One region of the Pseudoalteromonas sp. NGC95 genome, then DNA from elsewhere that is predicted to be linked to it. Evidence: predicted binding sites of a transcription regulator. Region 1 holds the regulator's gene; each other region holds the start of a gene.

Region 1 (7,683 bases):
ATTATCAAAAATGATGAAACCAGGTATGGGGGCGTACGATCAATTTAAAGAATTATTTGATAAGTACTCTAAAGAAGCCGGTAAAAAGCAGTATTTAATTCCTTACTTTATATCAGCTCACCCAGGGACAAAAGATGAAGACATGGTAAACATGGCTTTATGGCTTAAATCGAATGACTTTAAGCTTGATCAGGTACAAAATTTTTACCCATCACCGATGGCTAATGCGACGACTATTTACCACACAGAAATGAACTCTTTACGTAATATAAAAAACAATACAGAAGTTGTTCCAGTACCTAAAGGTGCTCGCCAACGTAGATTACATAAAGCTATTTTACGCTACCATGATGCAGCAGGTTGGCCGATGATACGTGAAGCACTGCGTAAAATGGGTAAAGCTAATTTAATTGGTAAAGGGCCTAACTGTTTAGTGCCTGAAGAAGGGCGTGATGAAAAAGCAGGTAAAGGTGGCAGTAAAGGCGGACGTCCGGCACTAACGCGACATACCGGTTTTAGCCAATTTAAAAAGGCAAACACTAAACCAAAAGTAGGCGGTAATCGTCAAAGTACACGTTAGTGATTCAATCTATTAATAACTAGTAGATTAGTTTAATTACGCCAAGAGTTTTTAAGCCCTTTTCATGCGTAAATTAAGTAAACCTTGCTCTTTATTATCTATATTATTGTAGGTGATAAAGAGCGAGCTTTTAGAAACCCCTCTTGAGATAGCACGTATTTAGTGCCTATATACTTGCAGTTAGTTTTTTCTTAAAACGTTGATGATAACCACAAACGTAATTTAAGTGACCACAACGGCTGAATGCCTGTTAGCCCTTGCGTCATTTTATTATCTTTTAAGATTATATAAGATGGCGTGACTTGCCCTTGCCAATCGGCAAATATCTCACCGTGTTGATCGTTGACAGTGGTAAAACTGTAGCCATGATCATTTAGATACTCATGTAGTTTTTGATCCGAACCTGATTTTACTGCGATGCTCACTACAGGGTAGTTATTCTCGTTTGCGAGTTCGTTTATGGCAGGGGAGGTAATACTACAAATAGGGCACCAAGTTCCCCAAAAATAGACAAGTGTTGGTTTATCTTGGCTCATTGCTGACAAATCAATGTTTTGCCCTTTATAATCTATTAATTGTAATTGAGGATTTGCTGGCATAACAGGTTGTCGCCACCAATTTACAGCGTTATAAATTACGAAAAATATGAAACCATATATCAACACACTTTTTAATATTGATAAGCCTTTTTGTTTTGGCGTTTTTTTAGGTGTGTCTTTTTTATTTTTGGTATCCGTTGTCATAGTTGCAGCTTTACTCTAAGTGTTTTTTACTTTAGTTATTTGCAAAAGTTTCTAATTTAAACCAGCAACCAGGTAGCAGTACCTAAAAAGGCGAATATACCCACAATGTCTGTAATTGTAGTTAAAACTACACTACCTGCAAGAGCGGGATCTATATTCATCTTTTTAAGAATAATAGGGATACTCGCACCAGCAACACCTGCCACCACTAAGTTCATAAACATAGCGAAGGCGAGTACGCCACCAAGCATAAAGTCCCACTGCCATAGGGCAATAACACCTGCTATTAACAACGACCACAAAACACCGTTTAACGCGCCAATAGCAAGCTCTTTCATCATCAAGAAACGTTGGTTAGTTTGATTAATATGACCTACCGCAATACCACGGATAACAAGCGTTAATGATTGGCTACCTGCAACACCGCCCATAGAAGGGACAATACCGTTTAGTACAGCTAAAATAGGGAGCACATCTAAAGTGCCTTCAAAAAAGCTAGCTACAAAAGCAGCTGCAAGTGCAGTTAGTAAGTTGACACCTAACCAGACTGAGCGTTTTTTAGAGCTTTTTAGTACTGGCGCAAAGGTATCTTCTTCATCATCAAGACCGGCTAAGCCCAATAAACTATGCTCAGCATCTTCTCGGATTACGTCAACGATGTCATCGATAGTGACACGACCAAGGAGCTGATCGTTATCATCAACTACGGGGGCCGATATCCAATTATGACGTTCAAATAATTGCGCGACTTCACTTTCATCCATTGAGATTGGAATGGATTCACAATCTTCATCCATTAAATCGCGAACAATCTTTTCTGGCGGGTTAGTTAATAATGTACTCAGCGATAAAGCGCCTATAAAGCAGTTATGCTTATCAACAACGTACAAGTCATCGGTACCTTCTGGTAACTCGCCACGTAGCCTAATATACCTAAGTACAACATCAAGCGTAACATCAGGGCGAATGGTCACCGTATCGGTGTTCATTAGCGCGCCAGCAGAACGCTCTTGATACGAAAGTGCTTGTGTTGCACGTTCACGGTCTTGAATGTCCATCGCGCTAACAACGTCTTTATAGACGGTGTCTGGCAGACTACGTAATACTTCACCTAAGTCATCGTGGCCCATATCTTCTGTTGCGGCTGCAATGTGCTTAGGTTCCATTTGGGCAATAATGCCTAAACGAACATCTTCTGAGAGTTCTTCAAGAACATCGCCTTGCACATCAGGATCAACCAACTGCCAAAGGAGTCGGCGAATTTTATGCGGTGATGATTCTAATAATAATGCGGTATCACAAGGAGCTGTTTTTGCGAGCATGCGCCTAACTTGAACAAATTGACCACTATTGAGTGACTTAGTCACCTGTTTTAGTTGCTGTAGTGGGTAATCTTGTTCAAAAGCTTCAGGCATTGGCGTCCTTTATAAATTTTTATATTACTTTATGGGGAGAGGTGAGTTAACTGGCGTCACTAACCGTATTTATTTTATATATCTGTTTTAGTTGGGGCATTAGTAATGCGAGCATTATTTTTATAACTGTTTATTCTTGTTCATTAAAACGTTGTGCTATTAATTCTCCAACAGCATGTAAAGCTTGCTCAGAATCGGGGCCTTTACATACAACTTTTACTTCTTTGCCTTGGCTACTTTCAAGTAACATTAGTGCAAGTACGCTATCGCCTGCAGCTTCTTTGTCATCTTGAAATAATGTAATTGTCGCATCAAACTGCACTGCCAATTGGGCAAGCACGGTGGCTGCTCTGGCGTGCAATCCTAATTTGTTTTTTATTAAAAAAGTGTCTTCACAATGCATAACTTACTCTACCTAAGCTGAACAGGTGATTATTCAGCTATATTATTTTTCTTGTTCGCGATGGCGAATTTTCACATTGGGATGTGTCATTGCAAAACTTTCACCAATAGTTTGCGCTAAATATACAGAGCGATGTTGTCCGCCTGTACACCCAATAGCAATGGTTAAATAACTGCGGTTATTTCGCTCTAAGTGCGGTAACCATGTTTGTACAAATGTTTGAATTTGCCATGTGAATTTTTGCACTATGCTGTGATTGGCCAAATAATCTTTAACGGGTTGATCTAACCCATTTAAAGGTTTTAATTCAGGTTCCCAATGTGGATTTGGTAAAAAGCGTGCATCAAATACATAATCAGCTTCTTTTGGTATGCCGTGTTTAAAACCAAACGATTCAAACGTGACAATTAGTTGTTTATCTTTTTTACCTAAAATCTTTTCACGAATAGATTCAGCGAGTTGATGAACACTCAAATCAGTCGTGTCTATCATAAAGTCGGCGCGGGTGATTAATACATCAAGTAATTCTTTTTCTTTTTTGATGGCTAAATCAAGAGGCAACGAGTCAATTGATAGTGGGTGTAATCTACGAGTTTCAGAAAAACGTTTGATCAATGTTTGATCGTCGCTATCTAAATAAAATAACGTAGGTTTTGCAAAGCCAGGCAAGTATTCAAGAATATCGTTAAATTCATCTTGTTGTTTAGGGATGTTCCGCACATCAATGCTAACAGCAATTTTATCGTAGCTATCAGACACACTGCGAACTAATGAAGGAAGCAAGTTAACTGGAATATTATCTACGCAATAATAACCTAAATCTTCTACAACGCGTAAAGCAACCGACTTTCCAGAACCAGAACGGCCGCTTATGATAATTAACTCCATTTAACACCCTTTATAAAACTATGATTGATTGACAATAACTTGGTAAAGCTCAGCATCTGATTTTGCACTGCGTAACTGTTTACAAAAATCTTTGTTGTTTAGTTTATCAGCAATGGTTGCTAGAGTCTTTAAGTGCTGCTGGTTATCGCCATCTGGTACGATGAGTGCGACGAAAATATCAACAGGGCGATTATCGATTGCATCAAAATTTATTGGAGTTTCGCTAACGAGCACTAAAGCCAAAGGCTCTTCTGCACCGCTCATTCTTCCATGAGGAATGGCAATGCCACGCCCTATACCTGTACTACCCAATTTTTCTCTGCTCATTAAAGCATTAAGAATATCTTGTTGCGGTAAATACGGAAGTTTGTCGTGAGCAAGTTCGCTAATGAACTCTAAAATTCTTTTTTTGCTATTAAAAAGGACCGCAGCTTTGCTGCAGTCCTGGCATATAAGTGAGCTTAATTTCATCATATTAGTGTCGAGCAAGCTTCTCTTTGTGTTTAATTACTTGTCGATCGAGCTTGTCGATCAACGAGTCAATGGCGGCATACATATCTTGATGTTCTGTAGAGGCAAATAGCTCAGCACCGCTTACGTGTATGGTGGCTTCTGCTTTTTGATTTAATTTTTCTACATCGAGAATGACATGAACATTATTAATATGATCAGAGTGTCTTTCTAGCTTCGCAAATTTGGTATTAATATAGTCTCTTAGTGAATCGGTTAATTCTACGTGACGACCAGTTAAGTTTAGTTGCATAAGCATTACCCTCTTTTTTTTGCGTCTTAAATCAAACTTTTACGCTGATTTGACGGTGGAATAGCCAGAGATTCGCGGTATTTTGCGATTGTACGTCTCGCTACTTTAATTCCTTGCTCAGCCAATATATCCGCTATTTTGCTATCACTCAATGGTTTTGCTGAGTTTTCTGCTGCGATTAATTTTCGGATAAGCGCACGGATTGCTGTAGATGAACATTCACCCCCGTTTTCGGTGCTTACATGGCTTGAGAAAAAGTATTTAAGCTCAAATATACCACGGGGTGTGTGCATATACTTTTGGGTTGTTACGCGCGAAATTGTTGATTCGTGCATTTCTACCATTTCAGCAACATCATTTAAAACCATTGGTTTCATGGCTTCAGGACCGTGTTCAAAAAAGCCTTGTTGTTGCTTAACAATACAATTTGTTACTTTTAATAGCGTGTCGTTTCTACTTTCTAAGCTTTTAATAAACCATTTAGCTTCTTGTAAATGCGAGCGAATAAACTGGCTGTCACCACTGGATTTTACAGTGCGAGACATTGCCGCGTATTGGCTATTAACACGAATTTTAGGCATGCTATCTGGGTTTAACTCAACAACCCAGCGGCCTTTAATTTTTTTAACTGACACATCAGGAATAACATACTCAGATTCTTCTCTTACAATAGTATCTGCAGGTTTAGGGCTAAGAGTATGTATTAATGTCATTACTTCTTTAAGCTCTTCTTCTTTGAGCTTAGTTTTCTTCATTAATGTACGATAGTCACGAGCAGCTAATAAATCAATATGCTCGGTTAAAATCATTTTTGTTTCATTAATGTAAGGTGTTTCTTTATCAAACTGGTTAAGCTGAATACACAAACACTCTTGTAAACTACGTGCAGCAATACCAACAGGATCAAACAGTTGGATGCGTTTTAATACAGCTTCAATTTCATCAAGTTCGACTTCGTTATCATCTTCGTTTTCTTGATTAAAGCTTTCTAAAATCTCTTCGCAGCTTAGTGTTAAAATACCTGAATCATCGACGGCTTCTACAATAGCAATAGCAATAGCTTCGTCTGTAGGGCTAAATGGCGTTAGTTGTAACTGCCACATTAAATACTCATGGAGCGTTTCAGTAGAGGCGCCTTGGTATATTGATTCGTCTTCAGGCATCGGACCCGATGATGCTGCTGGGGCGGCACTCATGTACTCATCCCAACTAACATCCATAGCCATGTCGTCACTTAGCGTGTCTTTTGCAAGTGCTTCACCACTATCTTGTTCGTATTCGCTTGGAGCATCATCGGCAGATGCGCTAACAGTTATGTCATCTGTATCTGCTTTTTGCTCGTTTTTACCTGCAGCGTCTTCTGAATAGTCTGCTTCTTCAACCTCTAATAGCGGGTTGCTGTCGAGAGCTTCTTGTATTTCTTGCTGGAGATCCAATGTACTGAGTTGCAACAAACGAATAGCTTGTTGCAGCTGTGGAGTCATTGTAAGTTGCTGGCCCATGCGCAGCTGTAGTGATTGCCTCATGTATCTCTAACAATCCTTTTATGTTGTTATAATTAATACTAGCAGATGCTTAAAGACATGGCGTAAATGTTACAGCCTAAATTGCTCGCCTAAGTAAACATCGCGTACTGTTTTATCATTTAATACGTGTTCTGGAGTACCTGATGCAATCAGCTCCCCATGAGAAACAATGTAGGCTTTTTCACAAACATCAAGGGTTTCTCTTACGTTATGATCGGTAATTAATACACCAATCCCACGATTTTTAAGATGTTCTATTATTTTCTTTATGTCTAATACCGAAATAGGGTCAACACCTGCAAATGGTTCATCCAGTAATATAAATTTAGGATCTGCTGCCAGCGCACGTGCTATTTCAACACGACGACGTTCGCCTCCTGACAATGCCATACCTTGGCTATCACGAATGTGTTGTATGCTAAATTCATCTAATAATTTATCGAGAGTGTCTTCTCTAGCTTGTTTATTTAACTCTTTGCGCGTTTCTAAAATGGCCATTAAGTTTTGATAAACAGTCAGCTTTCTGAATATTGAAGACTCTTGCGGTAAGTAGCCAATGCCTAATCTAGCACGACTATGCATAGGTAAAAGAGTAATATCGTTATCGTCTATCGATATTTTACCTTTGTCGCTAGGTACAAGTCCTACTATCATATAAAACGTGGTAGTTTTACCTGCGCCGTTAGGGCCAAGTAAGCCAACAATACTGCCAGCTTTGACTTCAAGGCCGACGTTTTTTACAACTTCACGGCCTTTATAGCTCTTTGCTAATAGCTCTGCTTTTAATGTGCTCATGGTTGACCTTTGTCGCTTTTTTTACTTTTTTTAGTCTCGATTGGCACTAAAATTGTGTGAACGCGGTCAGTTGAGTTTTCATCTTTTTCGGCACTGATTAGCTGCTGCTCTATATCGTAGGTAATGCTTTTAGCATTTATTTTTTGTCCCGCTTGCGATACTTGTGCATTACCAACAAGCGTTAAAAAACGCTTAGATACATCATAACGTACTTCGTCAGCACTGGCGCTCATAGTCGTGCCATCTGATTGCTTTTCTTCAAAGTGCGCAGGGCTACCTGTAGCAATTAATAATTGTTTATTATCGCCAAGTTCATCGCGTTTATGTACTTCTAAGCGGTCGGCTGTGATACGGCGGTTACCGTGAATAATTTCAACGTTTTTCTCAAAAATCCCGACATTAGCTTTTAATTGACCTTCTTGCTTATCGGCGCTTATTGAAATTTGATTTGCAGCCGGTTGCGTGTTTTGCTCTGCAGCACTACTATTAAACGCTAGTATAAGTGTAGGAATAATAAGTGATTTTAATATTTTATTGGTCATAATATATGGTTCGCGTATGGTTAATTAG
Region 2 (7,683 bases), on a different contig from region 1:
TGAGTTAACTATTAAAGAGTAATAACCTACACAAATTGCATGTAATGCATACTGACCCTATTTAATTTGGTTGATACTACTCAGCCTGAATTTACTAATAATAAAAGCGACAAGCTAAATGCAATTTCGTACCATCATAAAAATTCTTGGCCAACTTGTTGCGCTGTTTAGTATTACCATGGTGCCTCCGGCACTGGTGTCTTTAATATATAAAGACGGTGGTGGTGTTCCTTTTGTTTTAGCATTTATCTTTAGTGTTGTTATTGGCATGATGGCTTATTACCCAAACCGCCATGAAAACGGTGACTTAAAAGCACGTGAAGGCTTTTTAATTGTTGTTTTGTTTTGGCTGGTACTTGGGGCGTTTGCGTCCTTGCCGCTTATATTTTTACAAGAACCTAATTTATCGCTCGCCGATGCGGTGTTTGAAGCATTCTCTGGCTTAACAACCACCGGCGCTACAGTACTTACCGGTATTGAGTACTTACCTAAGTCGGTATTGTTTTATCGCCAGCAACTCCAGTGGTTTGGCGGTATGGGTATAATCGTACTCGCTGTCGCTATACTCCCCATGCTAGGTGTTGGTGGTATGCAGTTATATCGCGCTGAAATACCTGGGCCTGTAAAAGATTCCAAAATGACCCCGCGAATTGCCGATACAGCAAAGCACCTTTGGTATATTTATGTGTCGCTGACTATTGCTTGTATGCTGGCTTATTGGGCAGCAGGGATGGAGTGGTTTGATGCGATATGTCATGCATTCTCAACGGTCGCGATAGGTGGTTTTTCTACTTACGATGCTTCCATGGGGCACTTTGACAGCCCTGTAATTAACTTTATTTGTGTGTTCTTTTTAATTATTGCCGCTGTTAACTTCTCCCTGCACTACGCTGCAGTGGCGAGTCGAAACGTACAAGTTTATATTCGAGACCCTGAGTTTAAGGTGTTTTTGTGTATTCAATTAGCGCTGGTGGTTATTTGTTTTACCGTACTTTCCTCTAATGAAATATTTGCTAATGGCGATGAAACCCTCGATCAGGCATTATTTCAAGCTGTTTCTATGAGTACAACAGCAGGCTTTGCTACTGATAACTTTTCAACATGGCCTTTGTTTTTACCTATTTTACTTATATTTTCGAGCTTTATTGGTGGTTGTGCAGGCTCTACCGGTGGTGGTATGAAAGTAGTGCGCGTGTTCTTACTTTACTTGCAGGGTGTGCGTGAGCTTAATCGTTTGGTGCACCCTCGGGCTATATATTCAATCAAGCTGGGTCGAAAGGCGTTGCCAGACAAAGTAGTAGAAGCCGTGTGGGGATTTTTCTCTGCGTATGCATTGGTGTTTATTATTATTATGTTAGCGCTTATGGGCACGGGTATGGATAACATAACTGCGTTCTCAGCCACTGCGGCTTGTTTAAATAACTTAGGTCCAGGTCTGGGTGATGTAGCATCGCATTATGGCGCTATAACCGATGGTGCTAAATGGTTGCTTACCATTGCAATGGTGTTTGGTCGTTTAGAAATATTTACTTTATTAGTGCTATTTACGCCTACTTTTTGGCGTGGATAAACGAGCGGCTTAAGTTTTAAATTACGAACTATTGGGAAAGGGATATGCCAACAAATTTAGAAAAGCTAAAGCATATAAGTGTAGGCAGCTTAGTCGACCTAGAAATATTAACACCTACAAGCAGTAAGCGTGTTAAAACTGAATTAGTTGGTTTACTCGATAAACAGTTTATTATTTTAAATTATCCCAATGCAAAGCGTTTACCTGCGGCGAGTGACTATTTACGTGATGGCGTAATGGTTGTTGTAAGAGCGCTTATTGAAGGTAGTGGTGGGCAAGTTATTGCGTTTCGCCAGCAAATTATGTCGGTAGCCTCTCATCCCGCTAAACTCGTGTTTATAAACTTTCCAAAGCAAGTGCAGTTATTTGCGCTACGCTCACAAACACGCATACCTACCTTATTACCTGCAAAGCTAAAGCTAAGTGACGATAGGGTACTTGAAGGCCTTATTAAAGACATTTCACTCACTGGTGTAATGTTTGATATTAGAGGCGATCAGCAAGTTGAAAGTATTAAAGATATGCAATGCACTGTCGTACTTAATAGCAGTGATAAAGATTTTGAAGGTGAAATTTGCAGTGTTAAAGAGCATGCCGCCGGTGTGCACTGTGGAATTAAGCTACTAGCAAGCGAGGATGAAATGAAAGCCTTTATGAAAGAGCATTTTATAGACCCTTCTGCGCTTGAGCCTACCGTTGAATAAATAGGTTTTCGCTTATTTGCAACAAAAAGGCATTTTATGTCAGTATTTATAAAATGTTTTTTCTCTCTTTCATAATTAAAATTATTATTTAAATAAAACAATTGATTACGTTTTGTTTTTTACAGCTTGTTTTTTGTTATTAAAGCTACCTCGTTAAAATTTATCTCAATTATTATTTTAAATCCCTCCTTTTAAAACCGTACATTTAAAAATGTATCTTTTTATATAAACATAACTATATGTTTTTAATGACTTTAATATCATCTCTTTAAAACGTGTTGCTAAAGGGCAACAATAACTATTCTAAAAACGCCTTCTTGTTGTACGTTTTATATTTAACTTATTGAAAATTAATAGCTTTTAAATGTTGGCATCTAAGTTGTAATAGTCTAAGTGTACTGAACGAAATCGTGATTCAAAGTGAAATACTTAATCGCACACACATAAATTTGAAGGATACATATTATGAAAAGTATTAATAAAACTTTAGCACTTATCGCTATTGCATCTTCTTCAGCCGCTTTTGCTGCAACAGATTTTGACACACTGGATGTAGACGGCAGTGGCACAATTAGCCAAGCAGAAGCATCAGTAGATGCAAAGCTAATGAGCATGTTTTCTGAGCTTGATACTGACCAAAATGGTGAGTTATCAAAAGAAGAATTTTCAGAAGCTTAATTAAAAAGTATTTATCCTGAGTTGCCAAAGACACCTAAGTAGGCAAGGGAGCTTACGAAAGAGGATAACAAGGAAGTGGAAAATTACGTTTTAAGTTAAACGAAGCAATTTTTTTGATAGAACATTGAAGGATTAAGTTATGAAACATTTAAATAAAGCATTAGCACTTATAGTACTAGCATCTTCTTCCGCTGCATTTGCAGCATCAGATTTTGACAGCCTTGATATCGATGGTAGCGGCACAATTAGCCCAAGCGAAGCGGCAGTCGATACAGATTTAATGGCTGAATTTATTGAGCTAGATACCGACGGTAGCGGCGAGCTTTCTAAAGAAGAATTCGCTAATTACTAATTAATCTTTTCAGATTAAACATTTTTCACAGTCAGGGATCTTTGAAAAGGACTTCCCATATTACTAGGAATATTATTATGAAAACATTAAATACAACACTTGCAGTTATCGTTTTAGCATCTTCATCAGCAGCATATGCCGCAGTAGATTTTGCCTCTTTTGATGCAGATGGTAACGGTGCTATTACAATGGAAGAAGCAAAGGTTAACCCTCAGCTTGTAAAGATTTTTGATGATTTGGATACTGATGGTAATGGTGAAATCTCTAAAGAAGAGTTTTCAAAAGTACAGTAATCAATATTTAAGCATACTCCATTAAAGCCGCCTTAGTCAGCGGCTTTTTTGTGTATTAAATTAACTAATTAGAGTAACTAGTTAAAGGAATATAGCACTTACTTGGAATAGTTTTTCTACAACGGTAATGTGTTTTTTGTCGATTAAAAACATGATGACATGATCGCCCGACATAATAATTGTATCATCGTGAGCTATCAACACATCGTCATTACGTACTATTGCCCCAATGGTTGTACCTGCAGGAAGTTTTATGTCGGCAATCGCACGACCAACCACTTTAGATGTGTTTTCATCACCATGAGCAACCGCTTCAATGGCTTCTGCTGCGCCTTTACGCAGTGAATACACGTTAACAATATCACCACGGCGTACGTGCGTTAATAACGCTGATATAGTTGCTTGTTGTGGCGATATGGCAATATCTATTTCGCCGCCTTGTACCAAATCAACGTAAGCTCCACGTTGAATAAGTACCATGGTTTTTTGTGCGCCCATACGTTTTGCAAGCATGGCCGACATAATGTTTGCTTCATCGTCGTTGGTTACGGCAATAAATACATCGACTTGTTCAATATGCTCTTCTGAGAGCAGTTCTTGATCAGATGCGTCACCACAAAAAACGACCGTGTTATCGAGCATTTCTGAGAGTTGCTCGGCACGTTCTTTACTGCGTTCAATTAGTTTAACGGTGTGGTTTTTTTCAAGTGAGCGGGCAAGGCCTGCCCCAATGTTACCGCCACCAGCTATCATAATTTTTTTGTACGAACGCTCAAGTTTTTGTAGCTCGTTCATTACTGCGCGTATATGTTTTGTAGCGGCAATAAAGAATACTTCGTCATCGGCTTCAATAACGGTGGTACCCAGTGGTTTGATTGCTTTACCTTGACGATAAATAGCGGCAACACGAGTTTCTACATTAGGAATATGTTCTTTAAGTGCAGATAACGCATAACCTACTAATAAACCCCCATAGTAAGCTTTTACGGCTACTAACGAGAGCATGCCATCAGCAAACTGCAATACTTGCAGAGCACCAGGGTAGTCAATTAGACGGCGAATATACTTAGTGACCAGTGCTTCGGGAGCAATGTAATGGTCGATTGGTAAATCATCGTTTTGAAATAGTTTTTCGCGGTATTTTAAATATTGCTCTGAGCGAATGCGGGCAATTTTAGTGGGCGTTTTAAAAATACTGTACGCCACTTGGCATGCAACCATGTTCACTTCATCTGAACTGGTTACCGCTATAATCATATCGGCATCTTCTGCGCCTGCACGGCGTAATACATCAGGGTGCGCGCTGTGGCCCATAACCCCTTGTAAGTCGTACTTATCTTGAAGTTCACGTAATCGGTTACCGTCTATATCAACAACGGTAATTTCGTTTTGTTCGCCAACTAAGTTTTCAGCAAGCGTAGCACCAACTTGCCCGGCACCGAGTATAATTATTTTCATTATTTACCCGTGGTATTGATCATAATTTAATTAAAAAAATAGCCATTTAATGTTTCATAAATGGCTAACTATTTAGTGTACGGCTATTAGGCTTTTTTAACTAGCTTAGCGTAATAAAATCCATCACTTTCACCGGGCAGTAACTGCAAACCTGGAGTTGTTACGGTATCATTTTCGTGTAGAGGTATATGTTCTACATCATCGTTATTAGCTAAAAACTTAGCAACTTGCTGTTGGTTTTCTTGTGGAAGAACCGAACACGTAGCATATACCAATGTGCCACCTGGTTTTAACAGTGGCCAAATGCTATCAAGAATATCGTTTTGTAACTTAGATAAGTCTTCGATATCTGATGCGCGACGTAACCATTTTATATCAGGGTGACGGCGAATTACGCCAGTGGCTGAACAAGGGACATCAAGCAAAATACGATCAAATAATTTTTCGTCCCACCAAGTATGTGGTTGTGAGGCATCGCCACATTGTAGGTCTGCACCTAAGCCAATACGCGTTAAGTTTTGCTTAACGCGTTCAAGGCGAGTTGAGTCGCTATCAAGTGCAAGTACATCAGCATCAGCAAGCTCTAATATATGACACGTTTTTCCGCCAGGTGCTGCACAGGCATCTAAAATATAGTCATCTGCTTTAGGTTCTAAAAAGCGGGCTGCCAACTGTGCTGCAGCATCTTGTACTGAACATGCACCTGTATCAAACTCAGGCAACGAAAATACATCACGTGGTTTGGCAAGCTTAATCCCATCAATAAAGTCAGGGTTTAAGGTGTGTTCAATATCGTTAGCGCTAAGCATTTCGCTGTACTCTTGCGTGCTAAATTGTGCTTGATTTACACGAAGCCACATTGGTGCTTGTTGCTGGTTTTCTTCAAGTAGTGCTTCCCAGCTATCTGGGTAGGCTGTTTGCACCTGTTTAATAAACCAATTTGGATGGTTGTATAAACATACCGGAATAAGCTTCGCTTTTTCTTCAAGCTCTGCTTGTTGGCGCTGAAAACTACGTAAAATGGCGTTTATCAGCCCTTTTAATCCTAAAGCGCGCAGTTGAGCCAGTGCGTTTACAGTTTCTGAAATTGCAGCATGTGGTGGTACGCGCATATGCTGCAGTTGATAAATACCTACGTATAATAAAAACTGAAATATTCTACGTTTACCTTTTAATGGCTGCTCTACTAAGTGTTGGCAGTAATTTTCAAGGCTCGGTAAGTAGCGTAAAACGCCATAACAAATTTGCTGTAGCAACGCTTTATCTTTAGGCGGCAAGCCTTGGCTTGCAAATGGAAGTTCTTGATTAAGCGATGCGCCTTTATCAACTACGTTATATAAAGTTTCAGCGGCCAGCGCTCGTACGTTTGGAACATTACTCATTGTTTTCGCCTAATATTGTGCCAGGGGTAACCCAGTCACTACGACCATTTAAAAAGTCGTTAATTGCCATTGGTTTTTTACCTTGCGGCTGTAATTGCGTAATACATAAAGCGTGTTCGCCACACGCCACTACTACGCCATTTTTGTCGCTTGATAAAATTTGCCCAGGATCACCTGATTGCAGCACAACCTGCGCTTGATAAATCTTTACTGTTTGCCCACCCATTTGGGTAAAGCACACTGGCCATGGATTAAAAGAGCGAATGTTTCGCTCAATTTGCAGTGCACTCATTGACCAATCGATATTAGCTTCCTCTTTAGAAAGCTTTTTAGCGTAGTTAGCAAGTTCATCATTTTGAGGTTCAGGGGTGATCTCGCCATTAGCTAATTTATTAATGGTTTCAATTAACGCGTCTGGACCTAGCTCAGCAAGCTTTGTATATAAACTAGCGCTAGTTTCTGTCGTGCTAATAGGGCAGCGACTTATATGTAACATATCGCCGGTATCTAGCCCTTCATCCATTTGCATTATTGTTACGCCGGTTTGCTCATCACCAGCCCAAATTGCGCGTTGAATAGGTGCAGCGCCGCGCCAGCGCGGTAATATAGAGCCATGCACATTTAAACAACCCAAACGTGGGGCTTCTAATATAGCTTTAGGTAAAATTAAGCCATACGCTACAACAATCATAATGTCGGCATTTAAGCTTGTTAGCTCTGCTAGTGCTTCATCATTTTTTAATGACTGTGGCTGAAAAACCGGTAAGTTGTGCTCAAGCGCTAGCGCTTTCACTTCACTGGCTTTTAATTTTTTACCACGACCTGCAGGGCGATCTGGCTGGCTATATACACCCACTATTTGGTGTTCGCTTTGTATCAGCGCTTGTAAATGACGTGCTGCAAAGTCCGGCGTACCGGCAAATATAATGCGTAATGGTTGAGTCACTGAGTTTTCCTAAGGTACTTATTACTAATCTGCAAATTTAGCTTCTTTTTCAAGCTTTTTACGAATACGTTGGCGCTTTAATGGAGATAAGTAGTCAATGAACAGCTTACCTTGAAGGTGATCTAGTTCGTGTTGAATACAAATAGCCAGTAATTCATCTGCATCTAGTACAAACTCTTCACCGTTTTCGTTAAGTGCAGCGACTGTTACTGTTTCAGCGCGGTCTACTTTTGCATACGAGTTAGGTACTGATAAACAGCCTTCTTCGCTAACGGTAGAGCCGTCTTTTTTAATGATTTG
Region 3 (7,683 bases), 160 kb from region 1:
CTAAATGATTTAGCTCACCTTTATTTTTAAGCTCGCGCATTAATGCATACGTACTTGGGTGAATACGCCAATCACTGCCATAGCGCGCTAAAAAACGGGCAATACGCAGTACTCGAACAGGGTCTTCTACAAATGCCTCAGTGGTGTGGCGCAGTGTTTTATTTTGTAAGTCAGTTTGGCCATTAAACGGGTCAATAATATTACCGTGTTCATCAAGCGCCATTGAATTTATGGTCAAATCACGCCTTGCTAAATCTTCTTCTAGCGTCACTGTTGGGCTGGCATCAACCACAAAGCCAGTATAGCCTTTGCCGCTTTTACGCTCTGTGCGCCCAAGTGCATATTCTTCTTTTGTTTTTGGGTGTAAGTAAACTGGAAAGTCGCTACCTATTGGCACAAAACCAAGCGATTCCATCGTTTTTGGTGTTTCACCAATCACTACATAATCGTTATCTTTAGATTTTATATTTAGCAGTTTGTCGCGCACTGCACCACCAACGAGGTAAACTTTTTTTAAGTTACTTTTCACTTTATTCCCATAAACATTAATAAAATTGTTTGATACTAATCATAACATTAATTAAAAAATTCTGCGGTGTTTGCCAAGCTTAAGTAAGCTCATTACAATGGCGCATTATTTTCAGCTATAGCCTCACAATTAATGAAAAACCATTCATCAAAAAAAGAACTTATGTTACTACCCATTTTATTAGTGGTTATTTTAATGTGTGTGGCGGGTCACTTTTTACTACAAGCAAATTTTCAAGACAGTAATGTGGTTGAATACATGTTAGCAGCACTGCCGTTTGCTATGTTTGGATTGGTTATTGTGGCGTTTAAAATGGCGGCTAAAAGCGAAAAGGATGAACAAAACGAGCAGGACTCTTAATCCTACTCAGTTTTAGCTACTTATTATAATAATTTAAAGTATGTGATAGCCAAACCAGTCTGGCTTTATAGGCTGCGATATACCGCTGGGCGTGAGCTTAATGTTTAGCTGGCTGTCGAGTAAATCAATCGCAAAACAATCGTCTACGTCATGTAAATCATCTTTATGGATATGGCTAAGCCCTGCTAGCAAATCGCTTTTAGCTCGCTCTTTAGCTTCATGGCTACTGCTTGCAACATACAGTGCAAAGTCGTGTTGCTCAGCCATAGAATCACTTCTGTAAGCGCCTAAATTTACAAAATAGAGTTGTTTATTTTGTTCAACGTACGTATCAACAATCTCTACTTTAAAGCCATCAATATGATTAATTGCCATGTAGCTATCCATGTGAACACTACTTCTGTCGCCTACCCATTGGCTTTTTAACTTTGTATAAGTTTGCTCAATGTTTTGCCCTACAACAAAACGAATATCATGCATTTCAATGTGGCAACCTTGAATCCGGCCACCTAAATACACCATAAATAACTGCATGCTTTTCCTTAACCTAAATTATCAACATCAATATTATGCTTTTTAATCAACTTATAAAAATCTGAGCGATTGCGCTTGGCAAGCTTAGCGCCTTCGGCTACGTTACCACCTGCCATTTTTAAAGTGTTAATTACATAGTCGCGCTCAAACTCTTTTTTAGCGTCGTTTAGTGATAATGGTTCTACGTTTGTTTCATTACTATTTAGCGCAGCTAACACTAAGTGCTCTGAAATAACATCGCTTGGCGTTAATGCTACAACCTGCTCTACTACGTTTTGTAGTTGGCGGATATTACCTGGCCAGTCGTAACGCACAAGCGCATGCATAGCATCGCTTGCAAAGTGTTTTTCAGTTTGCTTCATGCGCTTAGCAATACTTGCACTAAAGTGCTGTGCTAATAAGCTTATATCTTCGCGGCGTTCACACAGTGGCGGTAATTTTAAATTAACTACGTTTAAGCGATAGTATAAATCTTCTCTAAATTGCTGGTTTAAAATAGCTTCAGGAAGATTTTTATGTGTTGCCGATACAATACGTACATCAATCGCTATTTCTTCTTGAAAGCCTACGGGGCGAATTGTTTTTTCTTGTAATACGCGCAGTAACTTAACCTGCAAGTTAAGTGGCATATCGCCTATCTCGTCTAAAAATAGCGTGCCGCCCTCAGCTTGCTGAAACAAACCTTGATGATCTTTAATTGCGCCCGTAAAAGAGCCTTTTTTATGACCAAATAATTCAGACTCTAAAAGCTCCCCTGGTACAGCGCCGCAGTTAATTGCAACGAAAGGGCCACCGCTTACATGACTATGCTGATGAATCGCCTGTGCGAGTAGCTCTTTACCTGTACCACTAGCCCCCGAAATCAATACATTAACTTGCGTTGGCCCAAGTAGTTTTACTTGCTCTAACAAGTGCAGCATTGCACCACTGCGCGTAACTATATTACTTTTAGGTGCTGCTTCATCTGCATTAACACCATGTATTTCTATCGCTTTAGCAAGGCTGTCAAATAGCTCATCTTTATCTACAGGTTTAGTTATAAATGCAAAAATGCCCTGCTTAGTTGCCTCTACGGCATCAGGAATTGAGCCATGCGCTGTCATCATAATGACAGGCAATGCAGGGTAGCGGCTTTGCAGCTGACGATGCAGTGCCATGCCATCCATTTCATCCATACGTAAGTCGGTTATTACGGCGTCAAACACTTGGCTTTTAAGTATTTGTAGTGCGGTTAAGCCACTTTCACAGGTCGTTACTTCGTATCCTTTTGATTCGATACGAATAGCGAGCAGTTTTAATAAGCTAGCGTCGTCGTCAACGAGTAATACTTTTGCACCTTGCACTTTAGTTGCTGCCATAGTTACTGCTCCTTAGTTTCTTCTCGTAGTAAAAGCTGCTGCTCAATAGTTGCTAACGATGAGAGGGTTTCTTGCATTTTATTGTTAAGTGCTTGCTGCTCTTTTTTAGCATTTATTTGCATAGTCACTTGCTGCTTTTGAAGCCATAAATATTGCTTTATATCATCTGGCCAAAAGTAAGCTAAATCGAGTTTTAGCAACTTAGTCATTACCGTATTTGGATCATCATTTATGTTTAAGCACATAAATTTAAAAAAACGTTTAAGATCGTTTTCACCTGTAAAAATATCTTTTTTTGGCACCAATTTAAATCCGCCACACTGATTAGCGTGCCATGCAATAACTTGCTCTGCAGGCGGATAGCTAGGTTCTATTTTTGGTCTGGGTTTTGGACTAGGTTTACTGTTTTTGTCGTTCGTTATTTTGGTATCGACCACAGGTGCAGGTGTAATTGACACACGCTCTTCTTGCCCATTATTAATTTCACAACCTGATATAACCATGCTGCTACTGAGCACACATAAAATAGCGATTAAACGCAAGCGCATGTTAATTAACTCCTAGATTTTTTGTTATGGGAATTTTAATTGAAAACCGGCAACCATGCGGCTCGTTATGCTCAACAGTAAGTGTACCTCTTAGCTGTTCAACAGATTCTTTCACAATAGTTAAGCCAAGCCCACTGCCTTGCAGCGTAACATTTTTACTGTGTTTACCTTGATAAAATGCGCTGAAAATTTGAGTTTTTTCTTGCTCTTTAATACCGCATCCTTTATCAAGTACAGCAATACAAAGTTGGTTTTGCTCAAGCGCTAAATTAATAGTAACGCTTTGCTTATCTTGTGAAAATTTTAAGCCATTTGAAATAAGCTGAATTAAAATCATCTCAATAAGCTCACTAGGTAAAGCAAGCTGTTTATTAGGTAAGTTATTTTGCCATTGCAGAGCTTGCTGACGCGCACTTAAGCGATGTTCAAAATGGCTATTAATTTTATTAATAAGATAGCTAAACTCAACTTCGCTTAAGCTGTCTTTACTGGTGCGAATCGCATTATAACTCAGCAGGCTGTCAATCATTGTACGAAGGCGCACCATAGATTGGCTAATAAGCTCAAGCACTGCTTTTTGCTCAGCAGTAATTGGGCCTACTATTTCATCAGTTAATAAATCAGTGCCTTCGACCATTGAAGCAAGCGGCGTTTTTAGCTCATGGGTAACATGGCGTAAAAAGGTATCTTTTTGCTGCTCAAGCATGTGAAGTTGCTCTTGCACCCATTGGAGTTTTTCTCCTAGCTCAACTAGCTCAGCGGAGCCTTTCACAGATATTTTTTGCTGCCAATGCCCCTGCCCTAGCTTATCAATAACCGTAGTTAACCCTTTTAGTCGCCCACTTATACGCCATAAAAAACCACCACCAACAATTAAAGTAAGCGGAATAAGTGCCACCAGCCAGTTTATAAATGAAGTTTGTAGGCTTGTAAGCTCATTTTGGTTATTGGTAATTTGCGCTTCATTTTTATCACGTAACCATAAAGTAAGCTCAGCAACTAAATCGCTCACTGGCACAAATAGCTCCGCTTGCTGTTGTTTTTGCTCAACAAGCTCTACATGCGCTGTTTGTAAGGTGACATATAAGCGTTGCCATTGGTGGGTGTAATCTTTATCCGTGTTAACAAATTTAAGTTCATCAATACTTTGCAGGGATGATTGCCATTTATCGACAATGAGTTTATCTAACGATTCGCTTTTTAATACCCAGTTTTGCCTAGTGGCGCGCTCAAGGCTGTTGAGTTCTTGTTTTAGAGTATTAAACGATTTGGTAACTTGGTAGTTGTTACTCACGATACTTTGAGTCACTGCTAATTGCTTGTTAAGCGCATTTAAAAATACAATCACCACTATAGAAAGCGGGAGTAACGAAAGCAGCATACTCATTGCAAATTGCCCAATTAAATTAGGCCGCCAGTTAAGCATTGCATGGTATTTTTTAGCTATGGTTGCTGGCATTTCGTTTAGTCCTTTTAAGTTAAGCGTTCTATTATTAAGTGCTTACCTTATACACTAGCTGAACCAGCAATTATATTTAATACAATTAACAGCCAGCGCTACAAAAACAATGTGTCGCCAAATAGCGACAACGTAAACCATTGATTTTTAAACCCTACCTTTAACCTCACTACATAGTGTTGCAAAAGGCACACAAAAATTACAATAAACCCCGTAAAAACTTCCCACCTCTTTCAAGTTAAAAATATAAACACTTGAAAATTAACAACAATTATTTTTGGCATCATTTTTGTAATAGGAGTAATAACTTTAATCAATAAGGAAATAATTATGAACAAACGCATTTTAGTAATTTCATCATTACTAGTTTTAGGCTTTTTAGGCGCTAACGCACACGCAATGGACGTTCACGCGACTTTTAACGAGCTTGATAAAGACAGTAACGGCACATTAAGTGAAGCCGAAGCAGGTGAAGATGCCGTTCTACACGAAAATTTTTTACAAATTGATACTAATCAAGATGGGCAATTGTCGCTAGATGAATTCAAAAAATTTATTCAATAAACTCATTTAATAAGGAACGTGATTATGAAACAACTTATAGCCGCTTTTTCATTAATGTTTTTAGCAATTAGTGCCACCGTAATTGCATCGCCAACAAACGTGCGCTTTGCCCATTTAGATAAAGATATGGATGGACAAATATCAATTGTAGAAGCTAAGGAAGACAAAGAAGTAATGAGACAATTTGCCGACTTAGATGAAGACGGTGATGAAAAAGTCTCAAAAAAAGAATTTGAAAGCTTTAAGCCTTAATGAGTAATTACTGATTAAGCTTTACTTAAGCTTGTTACAAGTAAACTGATTCTAAAAGCATTTGCCATAATCCCTGAGGGAGTGTGTAAAAGGATTTAATGTTGGGAGTTAAATTACGGCAAGTGCTTTTTCCTTTTTACTTTATTTTAGCCACGAACTTTTAATACATCTTTTGGAAGGAAGACCATGAAGATACTTTCCCTTGTTATAAGCATTTTAATGCTATTAAGTTTTGATGCCGCAGCACTTGATGTAAAGCAACGCTTTGATCACCTAGATAGCGACAAAAGTGGCTATTTAACACACGACGAACTTGATCCCCAACCACAACTTTTAAACACCTTTGTAAAATGGGACAAAAACCAAGATAACCAAATTTCGCTAGTCGAATTTAAAAGTTATCTAACTAACAACCTTTACTAAGTGATTTGTATGAAAAGTATTAGCTATATAACGCTGCTGGCGTTTAGTATTTTTAGCACATTTAGTTTTGCCGCAAGTAACGACATTGCAAAGCAATTTAAAAAGCTAGATAGGAATAAAGACGGTTTTTTATCACGTTCAGAAACCGCTATAGACCCGGCTTTGTGGTCACGGTTTTCAAGCTACGACAGTGACAAAGACGGTAAATTAGCATTAAATGAATATGGCTTATATGCAAGTAAGTAGTTTTATAGCTAGGTAAAAAAACACCTAGCTTATTATATTTATATCTATTAATTACGTTCAGGTTTTATTTTTAGAACAATGCGCCAAATACTCTGCATCAGTAGGTTTTGGGCTTACCATAAAATCCATTTTGAGGTAAGTTAGAATAGGTTGCTTACTCGTATTTTCAGTTGTCGCTTTCCAGCGCCATAAACCACAGCAGCTGCCGCATTATTATCAAACACACCCTCAGGGTAAGACGAGATAACTTTATACCCTTGGGCTTCACCTTGTGAATTAATTAACGTAGCAAGCTCAACACAACCTGAAATACTTCTTTTTGTAGCTTCTATCGGATATCGCGGCTCTACTCTTTTAACAACATCCCAATACTCACCTGCCTTACTTCGCAGTTCAGGACTCGATAAATCCAGCATTTCATCGCTTACTTGTTTATCAGACGTTGAACTACAGGCTGTTAGCATCATACTCAAGGGGAGTAATAAATAGAGGGCTTTCATAGCGTTTCCTTATGCTTTTTTGATTGTTTTACATACTAAATAATCACATCAATTACCTATTTTGTAAACAGTTAATATAGAGAAAAGCCTTAAAATGAGGTCTATCAATTCATTGGTATTATAAAATCAAGTTTGTTAATGTAAGTAAATTAACAATAAAAATTAAGTAACTATGCCACTCAAAAAAATAATCAAACCACTCATACTAGCCAGCCTTTGCGCTAGTTCTAGTTACACTCTCGCCCAAACAAAAGTAATTTATAACGCCAATGGTTATACCCCTTTATACAAAGGTGAAGTACAGCAGTTTTCTACCCTCGTTATTAAAAATGGCAAGGTAGTTAAGCTCGGTAGCGAAACACTTAAAGATAGCTACCCAGATGCCAAGCTAATTGACGCGCACGGTAATACCTTATTACCTGGCTTAATTGATGCTCATGGGCACGTTATTGGCCTAGGAGATAATTTATCGCAACTTGACGTACGCGGCGCAACATCGGTTGATGAAGTAACAAATAAACTAAAAGTATTTGCCGATAACAAACAAGGTTGGATTATTGGGCGAGGTTGGAACCAAGAGCTTTGGGCTGATACACGCTTTCCTACAGCTAAAGATTTAGACAAAGTAGTGAGCGATCAACCTGTGGTTCTTTCGCGGGTTGATAGTCACGCCATTTGGGTTAATTCAAAAGCGCTCGAACTTGCTGGTATTAACGCCCAAACAAAAGCGCCTGAAGGCGGTGAAATAATTAAAGACGAATTTGGCAATCCTACGGGTATTTTTGTAGATAAAGCAGAATCGCTAATTACCCAGCATATGCCAGCCCCTTCAAAGCAAGATATAAGTGACTCACTAGATGCAGCAGGTAAGCATTTATTAAGTTTAGGCATTACCTCTACTCACGATGCA
Region 4 (7,683 bases), on a different contig from region 1:
GTCAGGAGCTATGGGGCGTGTTACTCGCCTATAATTTAATACGAAGAATAATGACGATGGCGGCGACAGTTACAGGGATATGGCCTAACCAGCTTAGTTTCTCTAGCAGTTCGATGGCTGTCATTCAGTATTTCTCGTCAGTATCTATAATGAGTCCAGGGAACATTCCAATACACTGGCAGCACTTACTCAATACACTGGTCTTATTTAAGCTTCCAGCTAGACGAGAGGATAGAAGATATCCCCGATGGGTTAAGCCAAAACCATCTAAGTATCCCCATAAAAAGAAAAATGCCAGTCAGCTTAACTGACTGGCATTAGGCCGTAAGGCCCTTTTTTTGGTTTTATATTGGGCTGTTTTATTTAGAAATCAAACTTATTGAATAATCATCGTATTGCTTAATATTATTCATTACACTCATTAAAGTATTATGAGTACTGTTTTCGTCTGCGGTTATAAGTACCGAACTTATTTCATATTTAGCCGCGAACATCGCTAAATTAGTCGCAACTTGCTCTAAATCAATTAACCTCCCTGAAAAATATACTGCGTTACTTTCATCAATTCTAAATAAAGCATTTTTAACAGGCTTATCTATTTGAGGGCTGTCGAGTGGTCGGTTTAATTCAATAGCCACAGGTTTTACAAAAGATGTAGTTACAATAAAGAAAATTAGTAATATGAACACTATGTCTAACATCGAGGTCATATCTACATCAGCATTATTTTGCAGTTTAGTTAGTTTACTTTTCATATTGGACCTTATTTTTAATTAAATGCTGCGGCGCCACAGCAAGGTTTTAGGTACCTACTAACAAAATTAGCACAGCAAAAATAAAGCGTGGTTAAATAAATATTCTAATAACATTAAATATTTGTATTCATTATGTATTTAAAATGTGGCGAAATAAGGTGGTGTTTATACCAATTTGCTTATATATGGGGTCTATATGGCATCGTTATAGTGTGATTTAATTCGTTAAATTGCTTAAAGATTTATGCAGATTGGTATTAGAGGCAATAAAAAACCCAGCGCTAGGCTGGGTTGTATTTATGCGTTATGTAAGCTTACTGCTTTTGCATACGGCTCATTTCTGCATGGCAGCTTTGCATTGTTAATAATGTTTTAGCCAGTGCAGCTTCGCAATCAGCCGGTTGTGGTTTATCCATAGCGGCTTTAATTTCTACAAGCGTTTTATCTTCTACTTCTTCAAGCTCTTTTACATACGTGCTGTCGTTATGTGAGGTGAATGTAGTAAGTAAGGCTGTGTATGTACGTCGTGCTTCAACTGCGAAAGATGAACCATCTTCGCGTTCGCCTTTTTCATTAATTGCATATGGCTGCAAGCGCTCAACACTCACTTTTCGGGCATCTATCATACGCTGAAAAAGTGCGCCAATAGCAGGGTCTTCAACTTTTTCCTGTGCTTTTTGATAAAAGTCGATGCCGCTGTTCATAACTTGAATGATGTCAGTAATATGATTTACTTCTGATCCTTGATGGGTGTTCATAATGACCTCTTTTATTAAATGAATGTATAGTTCAATTTAATAAAAGCAATGTATGTTCCACGTTTTTATTTTTATGTAGTTATTTGATTTTATTGATTTAATTTCATTGCAGAAAGGGGCTAAGTTAATGAGGGAAGTATTAACCTAGCAATTTTTACATTATATTGTGTAATAAAGTTATTTTAGCTCTTCAGCTACTTCGGCTACTTTTTGGCGTAACCAGATATGGCTCGCATCGCGATGCAACAGTGGGCTCCAAATCATATCAAGCTCAAAAGGAGGAATTGGAAACGGTGGCTCTAAAATTTTAAGCCCCGGATCATCTAAGTATATATTTGCAGCTTTTGAAGGAAGGGTCGCAATCAAATTTTTCTCTTTAGCTAAATGAATCGCTACATGGTAGTTACGCGTAAAAGTGGCAATGTTACGATGTTTACCAAAGTGGGCAAGTGCTTCGTCAACCCAACCAAGTTTTTGCACATCTTTAGGGTCCATGCCCACACCTACACCAAAACCTGTTTTACTCACCCATATATGGCGCGCTTTTAAGTAGCTGTCGAGGCTAAAGTTTTCAATAATAGGGTTGTCGGCCTTAACTAAGCAGCAAAAACTGTCTTTCCAAATACGTTTATGATGAAAAGACTGAGGTAAGTTTTCAAAACGGTTGATTGCCATATCTACTTTACCGTTTTCTACGTCATGAAAGGTTACATCACTTGGTGTGAGTATATCTAAAGTAGTATCGGGGGCTTCTTCGTGTAGTTTACTTAAGAGCTTTGGCGCTAACGTACTTGCAGCGTAATCACTGGCCATTATTCTAAATACACGTTTACTCTGGCTTGCCTCAAATTCTCTATTAGGTGCTAGGGTTTCTTCAAGCGTCATTAATATGCCACGAATAACGGGTTGTAACTCTAAAGCGCGCTCTGTCGGGACCATACCATCGCTGGTACGAACTAAAATAGGGTCGTTAAATAAGTTACGAAGACGTTTAAGGCCATTACTCATTGCGGGCTGCGTAATACTCAATTGATTAGCAGCGCGTGTTACGTTGCATTCTCGAAGCAATGTATCGAGATAAACGAGTAAATTTAAATCTATTTTACTTATATTCATTGTGTGTCCTTTGCGTCGACCAGTGATGGATAAATCGCTGTGCTGTCGGGTATGGGTAAATATGACTTACCTGCCCATTTTTTATATTTTGTTGCGCCTGCTTCCAAAAGCTAACATCTATAAGCTCTGGATGAGTGCTGAGGAAAAACTTTTTATACATAGGATTAGGCATTACAAATGTACATAACTGCTCTGGGAATACATCTTGTGGTGCAACAGAGTAACTTTGTTCATCCATTAAATAATCGTCGTAGCTCTTTGCTTTCGGTAATGCTCTAAAGTTCATATCTGTTAGGTATTGAACTTCATCGTAATCGTAAAAAATAATACGTTTGTGCTTACTTACACCAAAGTTTTTTAAGAGCATATCGCCAGGAAATATATTAACGGCAATCATTTCTTTTAGAGCTTGCCCGTATTCTTCAATCGCGTCTGCGGCACTTTCTTCATCAGCATTTTCTAAAAATAAATTGAGTGGTGTCATGCGCCGTTCAATATATAAATGCTTGATGATCAACCATTCGCCTTCAATTACCATTGATGAGCCAATTGTTTTATGTAATTGCGCAAGTAAATTACTATCAAAACGCGCCAAAGGAAATACGACGTTAGAATACTCTATGGTATCGGCCATTCTGCCAACGCGATCATGGTTTTTTACTAGTTGATAACGCTTTAATACGGTATCACGGCCGAAGGGCTTACTTTCACCAAATTTGTCTTTTATTACTTTAAAAACATAACCAAATGAGGGAAGGGTAAATACCATCATCACCATACCGGGAGTACCCGGTGCAATTGTAAACTCATCACTTGAGTGAGATAAGTGATTTAAAAACTCTCGATAAAACTCAGTTTTACCCTGCTTATGAAAACCCACTGCGTTATAGAGCTCAGCAAGTGTTTTGTTTGGCATAAGCTGATTCAAAAACCGGACAAGTGCTGAAGGTGCATGAGTCTCTACCATAAAGTAGGCGCGGGCAAAGCCAAAAATGACACGCATTTGAGATGATTTAGTTAAAAGTGCATCTAAATATAATCCGTTATCTTCATCGTGCAATACGGCGATTATAAAAGGCTGAACACCACTTTTTGAAACAACACGACCAACAATATAAGCTGCTTTATTACGATAAAAAGGTGTGTGCAAAATATCAAAGCGCATTTGCCAAGGTTGGTGATGTGTATCGGGTGCTTGTTTATAAAAAGCTTTAACAAGAAGGCGAATATCACGCTCTAAATTTACAAATGGGGCTTTAAAATCAAAATGATTAATAATGCGTTTTATTGTTGGCTTTAGGCCATCAACTACTGGAAAGTATGTCCTATATTCGGCCTCAACAGGTACTGAAGGAGCATCTTTCAAAGTTGCTTCTACAAATATAAAGTCATTATGAAAATAGCGCCTATGGTACAGCCGGCAAAATACAGAATTATAAAAGGTTTCGGCGAGTTCTGCTTGAGGGTGGAAACATAAAAAGTGCTGATATATCTTTTTAACTTCGAGCCATAGGCTTTCATCTAATTGCTCTGTTGGGGTTTCTTTTTTTAGCGCTTGTGTGGTTTCGTTAACACGATCATCATAATAGCTGATACGCAAACGGCTGATATCATTAATTGCTTGCCAATCTTTTTTTGCAAAGGCGAGAGGGGCTTTGGCCGTTGTTTTTTGAAATAGCTGATAGTGCCTTTTAAAACCCGTTAAAATTAATTCAGCAATATGGCGAGGCTGCATTTGCACTCCTTAATAGTCCCTAGAGCTTATACTCTATTGTGTTAAGGGTATGTTATTTTAAGTTTAAAACCAAGATAAATATTACTTGCTAATTAAGAGTGATTTATTGGTATTGAGCTATCTTTTTTTCGAGAATTTTAATTTGTTTAGTAATAACCAATACATCTTTTTTGTACTCTTTATTAATTATTTTTAATTTTTTAGTAATATCTTTGGTAATACGCTTTTTATCTTCAATGGCTAGAATATGATTTAACCGCTCTTGTTGTTTGTATTCAGCACGCTGCTTATTACGATCAAGTATTGTTAGCTTATGGTTATTACTGCGAAGCTCTGCCTGTAAGCCAGATAGAAGCCTTTCACGCTCAAGTTCGTTTAGTTGTTTAGTGTAGTCAACCTTAGGACCAGAATACTGATTACCCGTCGTGTTAACTTTATAAGTCGTTGCTTCGTCGTCACACGGCAGTTGAGAAAAGATTGTGCCTTTTTCTGTTACACATTTGTAGTAAGTGGTATCGCTAAAGCTAAAAAAACTGATAAGTAAAAAGCTAGAATGGAGAATATAACAAGAAGTTTTAAACATACATGTCATCCTTGGTTTTTATATCTAACAACAATATAAAACTATAACCTAGCTTGGTGGTATATCAAGCTAGGTTAGGATAACTGTTATTGGGTAAAGGTTTTGAGCTTTTTAATACTCTGTACTAAAAATGGTATATCTAAACCTTGTTCAATAGAAAAACCTTCAGCAGCGGAAATGTTTTTAAAGTTACCATCTGAATCTATTAAGGTAATCCTATCTTTTTTATAGGCTATAACGACACCCTGAGAGTAGTTCACGCCCATATCATCTTTTTTCTTGTATAAATTAACGCCCAGCATTGTTTGCTTAGCAATGGCTTTACAATTTAAATATTGGCCAACACTTGTTGCAATTAAATCGCTAGGTTGAATAAGTCCATCTACTTTAGAAATACGTTTGTCGGAGCTATATAAAGTTGATGTTGTTACTACTTCTTGCTTGTTATTGGCAAGACTAAAAGCAAAAACCTGTGTTTTATCATCTCGTACAACGGCGTTATCGCTACTTTTAATAACTCTAATTGCGCTAGAACTATGTGCTTGATCATTTATAAAACTAAGTTCTTCCACGCCGGTTACTTCAATGCTGCGGCGCTGACTTTGCCATGCGGGAAGAGTTTGATCTCTTAAAATTGCTGCTTTATAAAAAGCTGGCAAACCATACACTAAGCTAAATAGCATATCGTCGTGATTAGTTGGCTGTAAAAACTGCTCTGTTTTGTGTAAGTTTTTATTATCGGCAACAAATTTAGCGAGTTGTTGCTGGGTTTCAAATACAAAAATATCTACATTGGCTTGTGTGTAGTCTTCACACTTATCAAGCGGGCTTGGCATTTGATAACTAATGTTTTGGTTATTAATTTTTACGTTATGTGCTTGCTTATAGCTTTCTATATCAAGCAGGTCATTTTTAGCTAATAAACTTTTAGCGGTAGTAGGGTATGACAGTGGTAGTACATTATCTTGCTTCGTTACGTCAAAGTTTAAATTTGCGTCAGCCCAAATATGAATACTGTGACTAAGTGAAAAACACACTATTAAAAATGAAATTGCGTAACGTGCAAATTTATATTGTTTTAAGCGCTCAAGGTGTTGCCATGTGTAATTACTCACAAGTAGCTGAAAGCCTAAAATAAGTAATACAATCCCACTGGCTAAAATGGTTGTTAAAGCAGGTGAACTGGTTAAACGATGCCACAGTAGAGAAATAATCTCAGGTAAGGCAGATATACTTAGATGATAACCCAAATTAACGTAAACATAAGCATCAAGGGTAAGCAGTGAAGCGCCTAGTGTGGCTATAACAGCCGCCATGCCTCGTATATGTCGTGGGTAGGGGAATATTAAACTAAGCGGAAATACCGTCAGCACAAACGCTAAAAAGGCGATAAAACTAGTGTGGCTTAACCACGTTACTAGCATATAAGTAATGCCCATAAAGCTTGTTGGTGGCGAGTCGGCAAATAAGTAGCTTAAGCTAATAAATAGCGCCAAACCAATATTGGCAAAAGTAAACCAATGGCCCCAGCTTAATAGCTGACTCGCTTTTGATGAAAACTGATTGTGCTGCGATAAATTCATAGAGTTTATTTAACCGACTGTGATAGAGCTTTTGCAAAGTTCTCAGTTACGGCTTGTCTTTTCCCTGTTGGTACATGCTCTTTTAAGATATGCGTGATAGAATTTCCTAAACACATAAGGCTTAAATCTACCGGCGCATTGTGTTTAGTTAGCACATCAATAAGCTGATCGACGATTTGTTCTACTTCTTCATTAGAGTATTTTGATAAGATTGGCATCAGTTGGTTCAATAAAATAGTTATATTCTCGTATTTTAACACTAGAGGCGTGAAAAACAAAGATGACAACAGACGTTAAAAAATTAGTCGTTCATTATGTAGACAAAAAAGACGACGATACGCAAATTCACCTTCGAAATGATGAGATGGTAATTAACGATAAAGTAGCCGTTTTTATCGAACAATTACATCATGCATATAATGGTAAGCCAGGTAAAGGTTACTGTGCTTTCAGTGGTGATAAAAACAGCGTTGTAGCATCTGCAATGCAAAGCTACCGTAACGATGAGCTAGGCTTTTGGCATATGACCGAGCAAGCCTCAACGGTTTTAAAAGAAGAGCTTGATAAGTATGCATTTAGTGAAACAGGCTATTTAGTATTTTGTCATTATCAGTATGTTGCTACCGATTACATGTTAATTGCGATGATTAACATTAAAGAGCATTACTCTATGACCTCTGAGCTTGATTTAGCGGCTTCTCGCCATTTAGATATATCTCGCATGCAACTTGCTGCTCGTATCGATTTAACAGCATGGGATACGCAAGCAGAAGATAATCGTTATATTTCGTTTATCAAAGGTCGTGCGGGTCGTAAAGTTGCTGACTTTTTCTTAGACTTTTTAGGCTGTGAAGAGGGTATTGATTCAAAACAGCAAAGCCAAGTAATGCTTAGCGCAGTAGAGGATTATTTATCAGAGCAACAGTTTGATAAATCAGAAAAAGACGATTTACGTAAACAAGTATTTGATTACTGTAATGATTGCGTAACCACAGGCGAAGATGCAAGTGTGAGCGATCTATCTGCAACGCTTACAAAAGGCGATGACAGTCCGTTTGATAGTTTTTGCAAAGAGCAAAGCTATGACTTGGAAGAAACTTTCCCCGTTGATAAAAAAACAGTAACCAGTATGGTTAAGTTTTCAGGCCTTGGT

Evidence for each region. Region 1 encodes sigma-54, which starts transcription at its own class of promoters, with help from an activator protein. Its sites were predicted from a motif close to GTTGGCACGNNNNTNGNNT; they were not measured.
Region 2: the regulator sigma-54 is predicted to act here: its motif matches at 2,641-2,659, upstream of I6E70_RS17775 (EF-hand domain-containing protein).
Region 3: the regulator sigma-54 is predicted to act here: its motif matches at 5,065-5,083, upstream of I6E70_RS00230 (EF-hand domain-containing protein).
Region 4: the regulator sigma-54 is predicted to act here: its motif matches at 1,557-1,575, upstream of I6E70_RS17280 (ferritin-like domain-containing protein).

What each region holds. Positions count from the first base shown of each region.
Region 1 is NZ_JADYWR010000001.1:203,656-211,338, reverse strand. Features, by position in the region: gene I6E70_RS01005 (YgiQ family radical SAM protein) at 1-580, shown strand, start outside; gene I6E70_RS01000 (protein disulfide oxidoreductase) at 772-1,323, opposite strand; gene mgtE (magnesium transporter) at 1,380-2,738, opposite strand; gene I6E70_RS00990 (HPr family phosphocarrier protein) at 2,869-3,141, opposite strand; gene rapZ (RNase adapter RapZ) at 3,184-4,029, opposite strand; gene ptsN (PTS IIA-like nitrogen regulatory protein PtsN) at 4,048-4,500, opposite strand; gene hpf (ribosome hibernation promoting factor) at 4,505-4,792, opposite strand; gene I6E70_RS00970 (RNA polymerase factor sigma-54) at 4,819-6,318, opposite strand; gene lptB (LPS export ABC transporter ATP-binding protein) at 6,388-7,113, opposite strand; gene lptA (lipopolysaccharide transport periplasmic protein LptA) at 7,110-7,655, opposite strand; gene lptC (LPS export ABC transporter periplasmic protein LptC) at 7,645-7,683, opposite strand, start outside.
Region 2 is NZ_JADYWR010000025.1:42,689-50,371, forward strand. Features, by position in the region: gene I6E70_RS17760 (YigZ family protein) at 1-22, shown strand, start outside; gene I6E70_RS17765 (TrkH family potassium uptake protein) at 119-1,570, shown strand; gene I6E70_RS17770 (flagellar brake domain-containing protein) at 1,615-2,274, shown strand; gene I6E70_RS17775 (EF-hand domain-containing protein) at 2,740-2,952, shown strand; gene I6E70_RS17780 (calmodulin) at 3,092-3,304, shown strand; gene I6E70_RS17785 (EF-hand domain-containing protein) at 3,382-3,597, shown strand; gene trkA (Trk system potassium transporter TrkA) at 3,679-5,055, opposite strand; gene rsmB (16S rRNA (cytosine(967)-C(5))-methyltransferase RsmB) at 5,142-6,437, opposite strand; gene fmt (methionyl-tRNA formyltransferase) at 6,430-7,383, opposite strand; gene def (peptide deformylase) at 7,408-7,683, opposite strand, start outside.
Region 3 is NZ_JADYWR010000001.1:45,616-53,298, forward strand. Features, by position in the region: gene I6E70_RS00200 (multifunctional CCA addition/repair protein) at 1-529, opposite strand, end outside; gene I6E70_RS00205 (hypothetical protein) at 662-889, shown strand; gene I6E70_RS00210 (DUF1543 domain-containing protein) at 923-1,423, opposite strand; gene I6E70_RS00215 (sigma 54-interacting transcriptional regulator) at 1,432-2,781, opposite strand; gene I6E70_RS00220 (hypothetical protein) at 2,784-3,329, opposite strand; gene I6E70_RS00225 (sensor histidine kinase) at 3,331-4,788, opposite strand; gene I6E70_RS00230 (EF-hand domain-containing protein) at 5,119-5,352, shown strand; gene I6E70_RS00235 (hypothetical protein) at 5,377-5,604, shown strand; gene I6E70_RS00240 (hypothetical protein) at 5,791-6,027, shown strand; gene I6E70_RS00245 (calcium-binding protein) at 6,037-6,273, shown strand; gene I6E70_RS00250 (energy transducer TonB) at 6,414-6,773, opposite strand; gene I6E70_RS00255 (amidohydrolase) at 6,946-7,683, shown strand, end outside.
Region 4 is NZ_JADYWR010000024.1:130-7,812, forward strand. Features, by position in the region: partial or broken gene I6E70_RS17270 (transposase) at 1-311, shown strand, start outside; gene I6E70_RS17275 (ExbD/TolR family protein) at 360-755, opposite strand; gene I6E70_RS17280 (ferritin-like domain-containing protein) at 1,070-1,513, opposite strand; gene I6E70_RS17285 (LysR family transcriptional regulator) at 1,691-2,629, opposite strand; gene aceK (bifunctional isocitrate dehydrogenase kinase/phosphatase) at 2,616-4,364, opposite strand; gene I6E70_RS17295 (hypothetical protein) at 4,468-4,947, opposite strand; gene I6E70_RS17300 (DUF3413 domain-containing protein) at 5,034-6,530, opposite strand; gene I6E70_RS17305 (DUF1414 domain-containing protein) at 6,536-6,748, opposite strand; gene yejK (nucleoid-associated protein YejK) at 6,811-7,683, shown strand, end outside.